DNA from 4 places in the Enterobacter sp. C3_dUdeg genome. Region 3 is predicted to be linked to each of the others. Evidence: predicted binding sites of a transcription regulator. Region 3 holds the regulator's gene; each other region holds the start of a gene.

Region 1 (4,318 bases), on a different contig from region 3:
GGGGACGGGTTATCGCGGAATTTGGTGTTATCCAGCACTTCACGCAGGTAGACGGTCTGACGTTTCTTGTTCGGCAGCTCAAGGCCAACGTACGGTTTGCCCGGTATTACTTCCACCACACGTACCGCCACGGTCGAGAGAGAACGCGCCAGGTCGCGGGACAGGTTGGAAATACGCGCGGCTTTAACGCCGGGCGCCAGGTTCAGTTCAAAACGGGTGATCACAGGACCCGGCGAGTAGTTCACCACGTCCGCTTTGATGCGGAAGTCAGCCAGACGCGCTTCAACCAGACGCGCCATCTGCTCCAGCGCGAAAGTATCGACCGGCTCCACTTCTGACGGCGGCGGCGTTAACAGATCCAGAGACGGCAGCGGCGTGCTTGGACGCTGCAGCGGACGGCTGTCACCGTTACGCATCAGCAGCGGGTGAATCAGACTTTCCTGCGGCTGAGGCGCAGGCTGCTGGAACTGCGACGGCTGTGGTGGCTGCTGCGGTTGCTGAACAGATTGATGCGGCTGCGCATACGGCTGTTGAACAGGCTGCTGCGGCTGCGCATAGGCCTGTGGTGCTGGCTGCTGGCGCACAGGCTCAGCTTCCGGCATCACGCTCGGGGTAAATAAAGGCTCGCTAGGGCCATCATCCACCAAATCCTTCATCGGCGAGAATTCAAAATCAGACAGCGAGAACGGATTTGCACCAGCCGGTTGTTCACCGGAATAGCGCTGCTGCTGGGTGGCGGCGAACTGGCGTGCCAGTTCTGCTTCAGCCGCGTCATCTTCGTCTTCCAGCACCGGTTCATCGTGCTGGTATTCATCACCGTAGCGTTGATTCTGCTGCGCGGCGAACTGACGGGCCAGCTCGTCCTGCTGCATTTCATCGGCGTCATCTTCGTACTCAGGCTCGCGCGCTTTCTCTTCCGCCATACGCTGGGAAGGCAGCTTGATGCCATAAGAGGCAAGCTCACGGCGGGTTGGAACGCGAACGCGGTTAGGGCGAGGCAGTTGCGGACCAATCCCCTCCTTCACCTGAGGACGTGGCGCGCCACTGGTTGCCAGGCTAAAAACAGGTGCAGCCACGGCAGCGGCCGCGGTAGCCTGCTTCACGCTTTCCGCTACGGGTGCGACTGCAGGCGTCGGGTCGATCGGTGGAACGGAAACAGAAGGCGCTTTCGTCACCGGCTCCTGCACCGGTTCAGGCACAGGCTGGTACCAGGCCGCCAGCTGCTCGCGTTCACGCGCGCGACGCTCTTCAACTTCTTCAAAATAGTACATCGGCGGACGAGAGGGTTTTACCTCTTCCACGATTTCAGGTTCAGGCTGCGGCTCTACATAAGGCTGCACAGGTTCAACCGGTTCAGGCACATACTCCTGATAAGGTTGGGCCACAGGCTGTTCATAGTGCGGGGACTCTTGCGGTTCATATGCAGGCTGCGGCGGCTGATATGGCTGCTGCCACTGCTCCTGCTGCACAGGGATGTAGCTTTCAGGTTCAGGCGCGATAACCGGCTCCGGCGTGTGAACGCCTGGCGCAGTCTGCCAGTCAACCTGAGGCTGCTGAATAACGGATTCCGGCGGCGAAACCGGCGCGGATGGCGTCACGGCCCCGACAGGCGCGGCATACGCCTGCGCAGCGGTCGTCGCGGCTGCGGCGGCTGCAACCGGCTCGGTAACCGAATGGCCATTTAACAGCGGATCGTATTCGTCGAAGTCACCCGGAGTGGCCCGGCTGCCGGAGAAGAGCACATCGTCAGGATCGACGGCGACACCCGCAGCGCGATACGCCACCTGCTCGTCTTCATCCATGCGCTTACCGGAGAAGAGCGCCGCATCGGTTTTACGACCCAGCGGATTGGCAAATTTTTCAGCAACACGCTGGCGACGCGCCAGCGCGCCGCGCAAAATACGCGCACGACGAGACTCGCGACGCTGCACAGGCGCGTCATCTTCCTCTTCATCTTCGTATTCGTCTTCATCAACCCACGTATCGTCACGGCGGGTACGGTTGCTGGCGAAAGTCAGAATGGTGAGGATAAAACTTCCGATCTTCTCAGCAATGCTCACCCAGGACCAGCCGGTAAACAGCGTCAGCCCGGCCGCCCAGATGCACAGCAGCGCCAGCGTGCCGCCGCTGCTGTGCAGCATCGGCTGCAGCGCAGAACTGAGTAAACTGCCGATCACTCCGCCAGAGGCGAAGTACCAGATATCATCCGCATTGATTGCCGCCAGCCCGCACGAGGTGAGGATCAGCGCCAGCGCGCCAATCAGGCGCAGCGACACGGCAAAATAGTCGATGTAATCATCGTTCTGACGATGACGCCACGCAAACCAGCATCCGCCAATGATAATGACGGGAAGGGTGTAGGCCATCACACCGAAAATGAAGAACAGCGTGTCCGCAAGCCAGGCACCGGGGACACCGCCTAAATTATGGATAGGCTCATGCCATGCAGTTTGTGACCAGCTGGGATCTGAGGGGTTGAAACTGAGTAAGGCTGCCATCAGCCAGACGGCAAAAAGGGCAATAACAATCAGCAAAGCCTCGAGGAGACGACGTCCGCTGCTTAGCTTCGATAGTGTGACTTCTTTGTCTTCAGTGTATTCCTGGCTCAAAAAAGGCTCTCCAGGTATCAGGCATATCCTGCCTTTTTGCTAAAACGGACAACAGCGCCGGGACTCCCCGGCACTGTTGCTGTATGGATTAACAGGAGTGTAATCAAACTACGCTGATTTTGCACCTGTTCCGTGTTAGCGCGTCTTAATAACCAGACGATTGCTCTGTTTGACCTCTTCCATCACCACATACGTACGGGTGTCGTTCACGCCTGGCAGACGCAGCAGGGTTTCCCCCAGCAGCTTACGGTAGGCGGACATATCAGGCACACGGGTTTTCAACAGGTAGTCGAAATCACCGGACACCAGATGACACTCTTGAATTTCTTCAAGTTTTTGTACAGCGGCGTTAAATTGCTCAAACACATCCGGCGCACCACGATTCAGAGTAATCTCAACAAATACCAGAAGTGAGGCATCCAGATAATGCGGGTTCAGCAGAGCAGTATAGCCCTGAATGAAACCCTGTCTTTCCAGTCGGCGCACACGCTCAAGGCACGGCGTCGGGGAAAGTCCCACACGTTTTGAAAGCTCGACGTTGGAAATACGCCCATCCTTTTGCAATTCATTAAGAATGTTACGATCGATACGGTCGAGATCTTTGCCAGGGCGCTTCTTGCTATCTACCATTATTATTGTCTCTCTGTATTCCTTCCCTACTCCTGCCTGGACCCTGTGCACATCACTGTTCAGAGCCTGTACCCGTTAGTCATCACATCGCCTGGTTTTGTATTAGACGCGATGCGGATTCGGGTTCTGTTGGTAAGAAGACCGTTGCCCTAAGGCAGTCACCGACATCACGTATGGCGTCTGTCCACGCCATGCGTAGATTTCACTGACACGGTAAAAATGGCATTTACGTGCATGCCTATGCGGCATACGGTTAACGCGGTTTTTTTTCTTCCTTGAATGTTTTCGCAAAAGCGCAGGGGATTGTCAAAGCAAAACATCGTTTTTTAGTACAACATGCCGGATATTCATTACGGCAGGGTATTAATCCTCATTTTATTGCCTTACAAACGACCGGTTTTCAGGCGAAAGCGTGATGTTATAGCGCCTCATTCATCGCTCGTGGCTATTACACAGATTGATATCAAAATTGCTGCGCTCTTTTTTTACGACAACAAATTCCCTACAATCCAGCCAAATGTCTGCCAACAACAATGGGGATCTCATGGGCACGGCCAAACACAGTAAGCTGCTAATCCTTGGTTCTGGACCTGCGGGATATACCGCAGCGGTCTATGCTGCACGCGCTAACCTGCACCCGGTACTCATCACCGGCATGGAAAAAGGCGGTCAGCTGACCACCACCACCGAAGTGGAAAACTGGCCAGGGGACCCGAACGACCTGACCGGGCCGCTGCTGATGGAACGTATGCACGAGCATGCCGCTAAATTCGAAACTGAAATTCTGTTCGACCACATCAATAAGGTCGATCTGCAGAACCGTCCGTTCCGCCTGACGGGCGACAGCGGCGAATACACCTGTGACGCGCTGATCATCGCCACCGGCGCCTCTGCCCGTTACCTCGGCCTGCCATCTGAAGAAGCGTTCAAAGGCCGCGGCGTCTCTGCCTGCGCAACCTGTGACGGTTTCTTCTACCGTAATCAGAAAGTCGCGGTCATCGGCGGCGGCAACACCGCAGTGGAAGAAGCGCTCTACCTGGCGAACATTGCCTCTGAAGTGCACTTGATCCACCGTCGCG
Region 2 (4,318 bases), on a different contig from region 3:
ACGGCATTTGGTCTCGGTATCGCGGTCACCGTGGTGCTCGGCTTATCTGTACCGATCAACAATCTGGTGTACAACTTTGTGCTGCGGGACGGCGCGCTGGTGGAAGGGGTTGATCTCAGCTTCCTGAACTTCATCACCTTTATCGGGGTGATCGCGGCGCTGGTGCAAATCCTCGAGATGATCCTCGATAAGTATTTCCCGTCGCTCTACAACGCGCTGGGGATCTTCCTGCCGCTGATCGCGGTGAACTGCGCCATCTTCGGTGGCGTCTCGTTTATGGTGCAGCGTGATTACAACTTCAGCGAATCCGTGGTGTACGGTTTTGGTTCCGGCATCGGCTGGATGCTGGCGATTGTCACCATGGCGGGGATCCGCGAGAAAATGAAATATGCCAACGTGCCTGCTGGTCTGCGTGGCCTGGGGATCACCTTTATCACCACCGGGCTGATGGCGCTGGGCTTTATGTCCTTCTCCGGTGTGCAGCTATAAGGGCAAACAGATGGAAATTATCCTTGGCGTGGTGATGTTCACGCTGATTGTACTGGTGCTGTCAGGGCTTATTCTGGCGGCGCGCGCGAAGCTGGTGAATTCCGGCGACGTGGTCATTGATATTAACGACGAGCCGCAGAATCAGATCCGCACGCCGGCCGGAGACAAGCTGCTCAACACGCTCTCCGGTAACGGCATTTTTGTCTCCTCAGCCTGCGGCGGCGGCGGTTCCTGCGGGCAGTGCCGCGTGACGGTAAAAGAGGGCGGCGGCGATATTCTGCCAACCGAACTGGCGCATATCACAAAGCGTGAGGCAAAAGAGGGCTGTCGTCTGGCCTGCCAGGTCGCGGTACGTCAGAACATGAAGATTGAGCTGCCGGAAGAGATCTTCGGCGTCAAAAAATGGGAGTGCGAGGTTATCTCTAATGATAACAAAGCCACCTTTATTAAAGAGCTGAAGCTGCGGGTGCCGGAAGGCGAGCATGTCCCGTTCCGCGCCGGAGGATACATTCAGATTGAGTGCCCGGAGCACGCTGTGGCCTATGCGGACTTTGACGTTCCGCATGAGTACCGCGCCGACTGGGACAAATTCAATCTCTTCCGCTTTGTATCTGAGGTGAAAGAGCCGACGCTGCGCGCCTACTCGATGGCCAACTACCCGGAAGAGAAGGGCATCATCATGCTCAACGTGCGTATCGCCACGCCGCCACCGAATGTGCCGGATGCACCGCCGGGCGTCATGTCGTCATACATCTGGTCTCTGAAGCCTGGCGATAAGGTGACGATCTCCGGCCCGTTCGGGGAGTTCTTCGCGAAAGATACCGACGCGGAAATGGTGTTTATCGGCGGCGGTGCCGGTATGGCCCCGATGCGCTCGCACATCTTTGACCAGCTCAAGCGGCTGGGGAGCCAGCGTAAGATCAGCTTCTGGTACGGGGCGCGCTCGCTGCGCGAGATGTTCTATGAAGATGAGTTTGAACAGCTGGCGCGTGAAAACCCGAACTTTACCTTCCATGTGGCGCTTTCCGATCCGCAGCCGGAAGATAACTGGACGGGCTATACGGGGTTCATCCACAACGTGCTGTATGAAAACTACCTCAAACAGCACCCAGCGCCTGAGGACTGCGAGTTCTATATGTGTGGTCCGCCGATGATGAACGCCGCCGTGATTAAGATGCTGAAAGATCTCGGTGTCGAAGATGAGAACATCATGCTCGATGACTTTGGAGGCTGATGATGCTGACGTTTCTGGCAACCTTTGTGGTTTTTGTGCTTGTCGTCTTCGGCATGTCGTTAGGCTGGATCGTTAAGCGGAAAAGCATTCAGGGCAGCTGCGGCGGTATTTCCTCTATTGGGATGGAAAAGGTTTGCGACTGTCCGGAACCGTGCGATGCGCGGAAGAAAAGGATGGCCCTCGAACAGCAGCGCATTATTTAATTTTTTTGTAGGCCGGGTAAGGCAAAGCCGCCACCCGGCGTTATCACATCTGCTTCTCAATCCTCATTTGTTTACTGTATACTTATCCAGTGATGAGTGAGGGCTTACTATGCGCAAAATAATCCATGTCGATATGGACTGCTTTTTTGCCGCAGTGGAGATGCGTGACAACCCGGCGCTGCGGGATATTCCCATCGCCATTGGCGGCAGCCGCGTTCAGCGTGGTGTCATCAGCACCGCCAATTATCCTGCGCGCAAATTTGGCGTGCGCAGCGCGATGCCGACGGCGATGGCCTTAAAGCTTTGCCCTCATCTCACGCTTCTGCCCGGCCGGTTTGAAGCCTATAAAGAGGCTTCCCTCCATATTCGGGAAATCTTCTCCCGCTATACCTCTCTGATAGAGCCGCTGTCGCTGGACGAAGCCTATCTGGATGTGACCGACAGCGTGCACTGCCACGGCTCCGCCACGCTGATGGCGCAGGAGATCCGCCAGAGGATTTTCAACGAGCTGAATCTGACGGCATCGGCGGGCGTCGCGCCCGTTAAATTCCTCGCCAAAATTGCCTCCGATTTAAATAAGCCCAACGGTCAATACGTCATCACGCCTGACGAGGTGCCGGCGTTTTTGAAAACGCTGCCGCTCGGCAAAATACCCGGCGTGGGAAAAGTCTCCGCCGCAAAGCTGGAAAGCATGGGGCTACGGACCTGCGAAGACGTGCAGCGAAGCGATCTCGCTATGCTGCTCAAGCGCTTCGGGAAGTTTGGCCGCGTGCTGTGGGAGCGCAGCCAGGGAATTGACGATCGCGATGTGAACAGCGAGCGGCTGCGGAAATCCGTCGGCGTTGAGCGCACCCTCATTGAAGATATTCATGACTGGTCCGAATGCGAAACCATTATCACGGAACAGCTTTACCCGGAGCTGGAACGACGCTTAAGCAAGGTGAAGCCGGATCTGCTCATTGCCCGTCAGGGCATCAAGCTTAAATTCAACGACTTCCAGCAGACCACGCAGGAACACGTCTGGCCGCGTCTGAATAAAGACGATCTTATCGCGACGGCGAAAAAGGCATGGGAAGAGCGCCGGGGCGGACGAGGGGTGAGGCTGGTGGGGTTGCACGTTACGCTGCTGGATCCGCAGCTAGAGCGCCAGCTGGTTCTGGGGTTGTAAAAAAGCCCGGTGGCGCTACGCTTACCGGGCCTACGTTTTTCACCCTCTCCCTGTGGGAGAGGGCTGGAGTGAGGGTATTACTTAACGGGGATCGCTTTCAGCAGCTCAGTCAGCAGCGTCCAGTAGTGACCGACGCTTTCGATATGGACCTGCTCATCCGGCGAGTGCGGACCGGTAATGGTTGGCCCGATGGACACCATGTCCATGTCCGGATACGGTTTCTTGAACAGACCACATTCCAGACCGGCGTGGATCACCTGAATGTTCGGCGTGCTGTTGAACAGACGCTGATAGGTTTCACGCACCAGCGCCATCACCGGAGAACTTGCATCCGGCTGCCAGCCCGGGTAGCTGCCTTTGGCAGACGTTTTTGCGCCCGCCAGCGTGCCCAGAGATTCCAGCATGCTCACCACGTACTCTTTACCGCTGTCGATAAGGGAGCGGATCAGGCAGATGATTTCCGCGCTGTCGTCGCTCATGGTCACCACGCCCACGTTCAGCGAGGTTTCCACCACGCCTTTCGCCACGTCAGAGTTACGGATCACGCCGTTTGGCGTCGCGTTCAGCAGCTGAACGAAGGTGTCACGAGACTGCGCGGTCAGCGCGTCTTTATCCGTAGATACGGATTCCAGCACCACGGTCAGGTTTTTCTCTTTCGCCGACAGTTCGTTTTTCAGGATATCCAGATATACGGTGGAGAGTTTTTTCAGCTCGTCCGCTTTTGCCGCTGGAACCGCTACGGTGGCGAAGGCTTCGCGTGGGATCGCGTTACGCAGGGTACCGCCGTTGAAGTCTACCAGACGCAGATCCAGCTCGGCCGCATGGCCTGCCAGGAAGCGCGCCAGCAGCTTGTTGGCGTTACCCAGACCCAGGTGAATATCACCGCCGGAGTGGCCGCCTTTCAGCCCTTTCAGCGTCAGCTTGAAGGTCTGGAAGCCAGCAGGAATCGCTTCGCGCTTCAGCGGCAGGGTAGAGATGAAATCAATCCCGCCCGCGCAGCCCATGTAGATCTCGCCTTCTTCTTCAGAGTCGGTGTTGATCAGGATGTCCGCCTGCAGCCAGTTCGCCTGCAGACCAAACGCGCCGTCCATGCCCGCTTCTTCGGTCATGGTCAGCAGCACTTCCAGCGGACCGTGTTCAACGCTGTCGTCGGCCAGCACGGCCAGCGCAGAGGCCATACCGATGCCGTTATCCGCGCCCAGCGTGGTGCCGCGTGCTTTCACC
Region 3 (4,318 bases):
CTGCGGAAGGCGTGGAAGATATTATGCATACGCTGGCGGCGAAAATGGGTTTTGCCCTGCGTCATAACGTGATTGAAGCGCACGGACTGTGCTCTGCCTGCGTGGAAGTGGAAGCCTGCCGTCATCAGGACGCGTGTCAGCACGACCACTCTATTCTTGTGAAGAAAAAACCGCGTTAACGGCAAAAGAAAAGGCGGCTCATGGCCGCCCTCAGGGTGTACTTCCTTGTACTTGCGGGTATAGCCCGGTTACCAGCGGTAGTCGTTGCGTTTTTCCCAGTCGCCCACTTCTCTTTCCGCCTGGTCTTTCGCGTAGCCGTAACGCTCCTGGATTTTACCGACAAGCTGATCGCGTTTACCTTCAATGACGGTCATATCGTCATCGGTCAGCTTACCCCACTGTTCTTTCGCTTTACCTTTGAACTGCTTCCAGTTGCCGCCGATTTCGTCTTTATTCATCATCGTGTCCTCTTAGTTAAGCGTCGGGTCGTAACGTCCGTTACGTTCTTTTCTGCTGGACGTGATAATTATTGTAGTTAAGGATTCGGCAGTTGATTTCATATTCGGAATCTTTAACCGTCACGATATATCGTGACGTGAAGGGAACCAGGTATCGTTTTGCCAGTGGCGGTGCCAGATAAAAGCCAGCGATATCCCTCGCAGCGAGAGGAAAACGGCCAGGGCCAGCCACAAACCGTGATTACCCAGCCAGGGAAGCGTCAGCAGCGTCAGACCAAACCCGGCCGCCGCGACCGCCATGCTGTTACGCATTTCCGCTCCGCGCGTCGCACCAATGAACATGCCGTCCAGCAGATAACACCAGACGCCGACCACCGGTAAGATGACTTGCCAGATGAGATAGTGACTCGCCAGCTCGCGCAGCGCAGGAAGAGACGTAAGCAACGCGACAATTTGCTCACCAAAGCAGGCGTAAACCAGGCCAAACGCCAGCGCCACCAGCCCAGACTGGCGGCAGGCTGCCCGCCAGACGTCCCTAAGCTGCTCGCTTTCGCGCGCCCCGTACGCCTGCCCGGAATGCGCTTCTACCGCATAGGCAAATCCGTCCAGCGCGTAGGCGGTAAAGGTCAGCAGCGTCATCAATACCGCGTTGACCGCGACGATTTCTGGCCCCAGTCGGACCCCGAAAACCGTCAGCGCGCCGAAGCAGAGCTGAAGCAGCAGCGAGCGCAGCATGATGTCACGATTGAGCGCCAGCAGCCTACGGATATTGCCGCGCCATGCGGTTTTGAGCAGCGCCAGGGAGATCCCGCGCATCGCCAGCACGCGCCAGACCATCCACAGACCGATAATCAAGGTTCCGTATTCGGCAATCGCCGTCGCCAGCGCCGCGCCCTGCACGTTCATATTCAGGCCCATTACCAGCCAGACATCCAGCACAATGTTGAGAAGGTTGCCTACCACCAGCAAAATCACTGGCGCACGGGCGTACTGAACGCCCAGTAGCCACCCCAGCAGAACCAGGTTTGCCAGCGAGGCGGGCGCGCTGAGCCAGCGAATTTCAAGGAAACGTCGCGCCTGCGCCAGTACCGCCTCGCTGCCGCCAACAACATGGAGCGCAAGGTCGATCAGGGGCGTACGTAATAAAACGATTAACACTCCCGCGCCAAGCGCAAGGATCAGCGGCTGGACCAGCGCGCGCGCCAGACGCAGCGGATCTTTTGCACCATAAGCCTGTGCCGTGAGTCCGGTGGTGCTCATGCGCAAAAAGAGCAGCAGCATAAACAGGAAGCTGGTTGCCGTTGCGCCAATCGCCACGCCGCCAAGATAAACAGGCGAATCAAGATGACCAATAACGGCAGTATCGACCAGCCCCAGCAAGGGCACGGTGATATTGGAAAAAATCATCGGCAGAGCGAGACGCCACAATGCCTTATCTGATTCCGTCAGCAGTGACATGAAAAATACCGGGAGTGGAGAATGAAGCAGGCTACAGCGGCGCCATAGCCTGTCAGGAAGAGATTACAGCCATTCACCGTTGCGAATGACCCCAACCGCCAGTCCTTCGATAGAGAAGTTGTGTTCGCGGAGATCGACCACAATCGGGGAGAACTCGTTGTTTTCAGGCAGCAGCTGAACGGTGTTACCCTGTTTTTTCAGACGCTTGACGGTAACTTCATCATCAATGCGCGCGACAACTACCTGGCCGTTACGCACATCCTGCGTTTTGTGCACCGCAAGCAGATCGCCATCAAGAATACCGATGTCTTTCATCGACATACCGCTAACGCGCAGCAGGAAATCTGCGCTCGGTTTGAACATGCCAGGATCGACCTGGTAGTGGCCTTCAATATGTTGCTGTGCCAGTAAAGGCTCACCGGCGGCAACACGGCCTATCAGCGGAATGCCCGTCTCTTCTTCCACCAGCAGGCGGATACCGCGTGACGCGCCTGAAACAATCTCAATCACGCCTTTACGCGCCAGCGCTTTCAGGTGTTCTTCGGCAGCATTCGGAGAACGGAAGCCCAGACGCTGCGCGATTTCCGCACGCGTGGGTGGCATACCCGTCTGGCCGATATGATCCCGGATGAGATCAAACACCTCTTGCTGCCTGGTCGTTAACGCTTTCATTCCGCCCCCTGGGTGTATATACAGTTATGCTGTGAGTATATACAGTCAAAGGCGATTTTGGAACCAAAAACTGCACAAAAAACCAGGGACTTAATTATTCCTCGAGGCTCATCGGAAATGTGACCAAAGCAGCGTGACCCAGGTGATAACGGCAGTGATAATCGCCAGCAACACGGCAGCAGAGCCCATGTCTTTTGCGCGGCCAGAAAGCTCGTGGAAATCTGAACCAATGCGATCAACAACGGCTTCAATAGCGCTATTAAGAATTTCCACTATCATCACCAGAAGCACGGAACCGATTAGAAGTACGCGGGTAATAGCATCAACATCAAGGAAACAGGCGATGATCACCGCGATGATAGCGGCGACGCCCTCCTGGCGAAAGGCGGCTTCGTTGATCCACGCGGCACGGAAACCTTTCCATGAATAGCCGGCGGCTTTGATGATACGCGTTAACCCAGTGGTATTATTGGCCATTAAAAGAACCTTTTATGAAAAAAAGCGTCAGTAACAGGAACTGTAGCGCGTTTCGCTACAGCCTGAAGTATGACGGGTAACAACAGAAATTTTGCGCGCTTTCTGTTATCCTTGCGCCGCAATTGCATTATTAACCAGAGGCTTTACATCGTTTATGTCCGGCTGGCCACGAATTTACTACAAATTACTTAATTTACCATTAAGCATCCTGGTAAAAAGCAAGTCTATCCCAGCAGAACCCGCGCTGGAATTGGGGCTCGATACCTCGCGTCCTATTATGTACGTTTTGCCTTATAACTCGAAGGCAGACTTACTGACGCTTCGCGCCCAGTGTCTGGCGCATGACTTACCGGACCCGCTTGAACCGCTTGAAGTTGACGGTACGCTGCTGCCGCGCTACGTGTTCATTCACGGTGGACCGCGCGTGTTTACCTACTACACGCCAAAAGAAGAGTCCATCAAGCTGTTCCACGACTATCTTGACCTGCACCGCAGCAACCCCGATCTGGATGTGCAGATGGTGCCGGTATCGGTGATGTTTGGTCGTCGTCCGGGCCGTGAAAAAGGTGAAGAGAATCCGCCGCTGCGCATGCTTAACGGCATCCAGAAGTTCTTCGCGGTCTCCTGGCTGGGACGCGACAGCTTTGTGCGTTTCTCCCCTTCCGTTTCGCTGCGTCGTATGGCGGACGAGCACGGTACCGACAAGATCATCGCGCAAAAACTGGCGCGCGTGGCGCGTATGCACTTCGCCCGCCAGCGCCTCGCTGCCGTAGGACCGCGTCTCCCGGCGCGTCAGGATCTGTTCAACAAGCTGCTGGCCTCCAAAGCGATTGCCCGCGCCGTTGAAGACGAAGCGCGCAGCAAGAAAATATCGCATGAGAAAGCCCAGCAGAACGCCATTGCGCTGATGGAAGAGATTGCAGCGAACTTCTCTTACGAGATGATTCGCCTGTCCGATCGTATTCTCGGCTTTACCTGGAACCGCCTGTATCAGGGCATCAACGTTCATAATGCTGAACGTGTGCGTCAGCTGGCGCACGATGGCCATGAGATTGTCTATGTTCCCTGCCACCGCAGCCACATGGACTACCTGCTTCTTTCCTACGTGCTCTATCACCAGGGGCTGGTACCGCCGCACATTGCTGCCGGTATCAACCTGAATTTCTGGCCAGCAGGTCCGATTTTCCGCCGCCTGGGCGCGTTCTTTATCCGTCGCACCTTCAAGGGCAACAAGCTCTACTCCACCGTGTTCC
Region 4 (4,318 bases), on a different contig from region 3:
GCCGCTCAGCTCATCGCTCAGGGGTTTGAAAAACAGTTTGAGGAGATTGGCGCCGCGGATGAAAAAGAGGCGCTTACCCGCCTTGCCGATATCCGTAAAAATAACGAGATCGATCGCCATAACTTCCTGGCCGGAGCGGGCCAAATGCCGTGGATTGGCGTGCTGACGGCTGCGGCAACCTGGTTGACGCAAAAGAAATAACGCAACCATCTTCTACTTCGCCACCGGCAAATCGGCGTACCGCGTCGTATAGGCCGGTGACAGCATCTCACGCTTCATCGCCCAGGATTTCTCAATACCCTGCCCGGCAAACCATATCTTCCCTTTGCCGGAATGATTCAGGCTGTCGATCGTTTCCATCAGCGCCGCGCTGTTGGCGCGCAGGCGATTATCGTCAAACAAGTTAAGCTGGGCGACGCCGCTGCTGAAAAAGTCCGCAAGCATGACCCCGGCTTTCATATAGCGATAGCCGTCGAGCCATATACGCCCCAGCGCCTCCGTGGCGGCGCGGATGATATCCCGTGAGTCATTGGTAGGCGTCATCAGGGTGACGGAAGCCTGATTGCCGTAATAAATTTCGTTATCCGCGTGCGGGCTGGTGCGCACAAACACGCTGATAAAACAACAGTATTGATGCTCGCCGCGCAGTTTTTCCGCAGCGCGTTCCGCGTAGGCGCAAATGGCCTGGTGCATCTCTTCATATTGGGTAATACGGTGTCCAAACGAACGGCTACAGATGATTTGCTGCTTGGTGGGGGTGAACTCCTCCAGATCAAGACAGGGCTCACCGCGCAGCTCGCGGGCCGTCCGCTCCAGTACCACGTTGAAATGTTTGCGGATGACCCAGGACGACGCTTCCGCCAGCTCCAGCGCCGTGGTAATGCCCATAGCGTTGAGCTTTTTCGTGATGCGCCGCCCTACGCCCCACACCTCCTCTACCGGAACCTTTTCCAGCAGCTTACGCTGCCGCTCGCGGCCTGAGAGATCGACCACGCCGCCCGTGCTGGCCCAGCGTTTCGCCGCATAGTTGGCCAGCTTTGCAAGGGTTTTGGTCGGGGCAATACCGACGCCAACGGTTAGGCCCGTATTTTTAAAGACCTCTGTGCGCATCTGGTGACCGAACGCTTCCAGCGACAGGCAGTGGCTGACCCCTGAAACGTTCACGAACGCTTCATCGATGGAGTAAATCTCTATTGCCGGGGCGAGATCGGTCAGCGTCTGCATGACCCGACTGCTGAGATCGGCATACAGCGCATAGTTCGAGCTAAAGACGTAAACTTTTGACGGATATAGCTTTTCTTTGAATTTAAAATACGGCTCACCCATTTTTATGCCGAACTGCTTTGCCTCCCGCGACAGCGAAATGATGCAGCCGTCGTTATTGGACACCACCACGATGGGTTTCCCCTGCAGATCGGGGCGGAAGACCCGCTCGCAGGAGGCGTAAAAGCTATTCACATCAACCAGCGCGAACATGTTTATGCGTTTTGAGCGTGTGGGTGACGACGCCGAAGATCTGCAGCTCCTCTTCAGACTGAAAGGTAATCGGCTGATAGCGGGCATTATGCGGCAGAAGTCTCAGAACCGGACGGGTCTGTAGCTCTTTCACCGTAAACTCACCGGCGACCGACGCCACGACGATATCCCCGTGTTCGGCATTTAACGAACGATCGACCACCAGCAGATCGCCGTCGCCGATCCCCGCCCCAATCATGGAGTCTCCACTCACCTTGATAAAATAGGTCGCACTGGGGTGTCTGACTGCCAGCCGGTTAAGATCGAGACGATCCTCCACATAATCCTGCGCCGGGCTGGGGAAACCACAGGCAACGCGTTCTAAAAACAAAGGTAATTCAATGTCTTGTTTTGGGTGATAAGAAAAGAGAGTGTCCATAATGCCTTTCTCGCCAGGTACTGTATATAAATACAGTATTACGGATTATGGACAAGGATCAAGGTCATTTCCAAAGGCGAACCCAAACGCGTTGAAGTTTGAGCGGTTTTAATTTAGCAACGTTGCCCGCCGTTAACAGGCCTGACAGCACAAGTCATATAAAAGTCATCTAGTTTATGACTTATAAAAAATAACATCACTATGCAATAACTACATGTTGACTTTTAAGTCAGATAAAAGCATATTTTACGGCACGAATTAACAAGACTTACTGGAGAATATTTTCAATGCCAGCCCGTGACTATCCAGACAAGCGTGTTGCACGCGGTCTGGCAAAGGAGGCCGATCTCAGGATGCTGAGCGCCCGCATCGATCCCGATCTGATGGAGTACATCAGAACCACCGCCTTTGAGACGCGTAAGAGCAAGCAGGAGATTGTGGCGGAAGCGTTAGCGCTTCACAGGCAGAAAAGTCAGACAGGAGCCTAAGCGCGCAAAGCCGGAAGCACCCTCCAGGCTTTGCGCGTGTCACTTTTAATCCCTCAGCGAATTCAGCGTTTCCAGTGCTTCAGGCGGCAAACGCAGCTCCCCCGCCGCGAGGTTTTGCCGCAGATGCGCTACGGAAGAGGTGCCTGGGATCAGCAGAATATTCGGGGAACGCTGCAGCAGCCATGCCAGCGCAACCTGCATTGGCGTGGCGCCCAGTGAATCCGCGACGGCCTTCAGCCCGGAAGATTGCAGTGGCGTAAAGCCTCCCAATGGGAAGAACGGCACATACGCGATCCCCTGCTGCGCCAGCAGATCCACCAGCGCGTCGTCACCCCGGTTCACAATGTTGTACATGTTCTGCACGCACACCACCGGAACCATTTTCTGGGCTTCCGCAACCTGGGTGGCCGTGACGTTGCTCAGGCCAATATGACGCACCAGCCCCTGCTGCTGTAATTCGGCCAGGGTGGAGAGCGGTTCAGCAATTGACCCTTCCGCCGGCCCGTGCGCGCTAAACATGATTCTGAGATTCACCACGTCCAGCACGTCCAGCTGCAGATTACGCAGGTTGTCATGCACCGCCTGGGTCAGTTCCTGCGCGGAAAAGGCCGGTAGCCAGGCACCTTTGTCGTTGCGACGGGCGCCAATCTTGGTGACGAGCGTTAGATCGTCCCGATAAGGGTGAAGCGCCTCACGGATCAGCTGGTTAGTGACATGAGGACCATAAAAATCACTGGTATCAATGTGGTTCACCCCCGCCGCCGCCGCTTCGCGCAGCACGTCCAGCGCGGCCTGCTTATCCTTCGGTGGACCAAAGACGCCCGGCCCGGCGAGCTGCATCGCACCGTAGCCCAGTCGTTTTACCGTCCGCGTCCCGAGCGCGTACGTCCCGCTTTTATCAATGCTGCTCATGTTAACCTTCCTCATAAAAATGATCCGGATTTACAACAGGTTCCTCACCGGAGCCCTTAGTTAAGCGCGAGTTAAATTAAAGTTTAAATTCTATACGACGATAGTATTGGTGTACCTCTGCATCCTTTCTAACGGACGACCGCTATGCTGAAAAATTTGCACGTGATTACCGGTATTATCTTTGCCCTCACCATATTCTGTCTGTTGCAAGTTGTCACGGGAGGGTTGTTCTACTCTGCCGTCAGCAACGATCGCCATAACTTCCAGAATTCCGGCGTGCTCAATGCCCAGCAGGAAAGCCTGAGCGACAGCGTGAACACGCTGGTGAAAACGCGCGTCACCGTCACCCGGGTGGCGATCCGCTACCTGAAAAACCAGCGCGATCCGGCTTCCCTTGCGGCGATCAATAAACTGCTTGGCACCGCAGCCGACTCGCTGGCAAAAGCCGAAACCTATAACAAAGAGTGGCAGAAGCTGCCGCAGGTTAACGGCCAGGAGGCGGCATTAACCGACGAGATGCAGAAGTCCTGGAACCAGATGCACGAAGTGATGCGCCTATCGATTGAGTATCTGCGTGCCGACAACTATCAGGCCTATGGCGATCTGGACGCCCAGCAGGCGCAGGACGAGATGGAGGCGGTTTATAACCGCTGGCGCGCCGAAAACAACACCCTGCTGAAGGCCGCAACCGAAGAGAACCAGAGCAGCTTCACGCAGATGCAGTGGACGCTGGCGGCGATTCTGCTGGCCGTTATCGCGGTTCTGGTGGTCATCTGGCAGGGTTTACAACACCTGCTGTTAAAACCCCTCCACTCCATTATGAACCATATTCGCGCCATTGCAGGGGGTGACCTGACGCAGGAGATCGCTATCTCCGGTCGCAATGAGATGGGCCAGCTGGCCGCGGGCCTGCATGAGATGCAGCAGTCGCTGGTGACCACCGTCAGCGCCGTACGGGGAAGTACGGATTCCATCTACACCGGCGCAGGCGAAATTGCCGCAGGAAGCAACGATCTTTCCGCCC

The links. Region 3 encodes LexA, which represses DNA repair genes until DNA is damaged. Its sites were predicted from a motif close to TNCTGTATGTACATACAGNA; they were not measured.
Region 1: AC27FC_RS12795 (DNA translocase FtsK 4TM domain-containing protein) is a predicted target of LexA. The motif match lies at 2,687-2,706, and genes of this name have one in related genera.
Region 2: dinB (DNA polymerase IV) is a predicted target of LexA. The motif match lies at 1,999-2,018, and genes of this name have one in related genera.
Region 4: umuD (translesion error-prone DNA polymerase V autoproteolytic subunit) is a predicted target of LexA. The motif match lies at 1,913-1,932, and genes of this name have one in related genera.

What each region holds. Positions count from the first base shown of each region.
Region 1 is NZ_BAAKFX010000004.1:151,992-156,309, forward strand. Features, by position in the region: gene AC27FC_RS12795 (DNA translocase FtsK 4TM domain-containing protein) at 1-2,609, opposite strand, end outside; gene lrp (leucine-responsive transcriptional regulator Lrp) at 2,745-3,239, opposite strand; gene trxB (thioredoxin-disulfide reductase) at 3,784-4,318, shown strand, end outside.
Region 2 is NZ_BAAKFX010000002.1:476,077-480,394, reverse strand. Features, by position in the region: gene nqrE (NADH:ubiquinone reductase (Na(+)-transporting) subunit E) at 1-489, shown strand, start outside; gene nqrF (NADH:ubiquinone reductase (Na(+)-transporting) subunit F) at 500-1,723, shown strand; gene nqrM ((Na+)-NQR maturation NqrM) at 1,723-1,926, shown strand; gene dinB (DNA polymerase IV) at 2,036-3,094, shown strand; gene pepD (cytosol nonspecific dipeptidase) at 3,172-4,318, opposite strand, start outside.
Region 3 is NZ_BAAKFX010000010.1:69,466-73,783, forward strand. Features, by position in the region: gene zur (zinc uptake transcriptional repressor Zur) at 1-179, shown strand, start outside; gene AC27FC_RS18660 (CsbD family protein) at 249-458, opposite strand; gene dinF (MATE family efflux transporter DinF) at 579-1,916, opposite strand; gene lexA (transcriptional repressor LexA) at 1,980-2,588, opposite strand; gene AC27FC_RS18675 (diacylglycerol kinase) at 2,697-3,065, opposite strand; gene plsB (glycerol-3-phosphate 1-O-acyltransferase PlsB) at 3,220-4,318, shown strand, end outside.
Region 4 is NZ_BAAKFX010000001.1:1,209,864-1,214,181, forward strand. Features, by position in the region: gene AC27FC_RS05630 (hypothetical protein) at 1-201, shown strand, start outside; gene umuC (translesion error-prone DNA polymerase V subunit UmuC) at 214-1,476, opposite strand; gene umuD (translesion error-prone DNA polymerase V autoproteolytic subunit) at 1,460-1,894, opposite strand; gene AC27FC_RS05645 (hypothetical protein) at 2,182-2,382, shown strand; gene AC27FC_RS05650 (aldo/keto reductase family oxidoreductase) at 2,428-3,294, opposite strand; gene tcp (methyl-accepting chemotaxis citrate transducer) at 3,439-4,318, shown strand, end outside.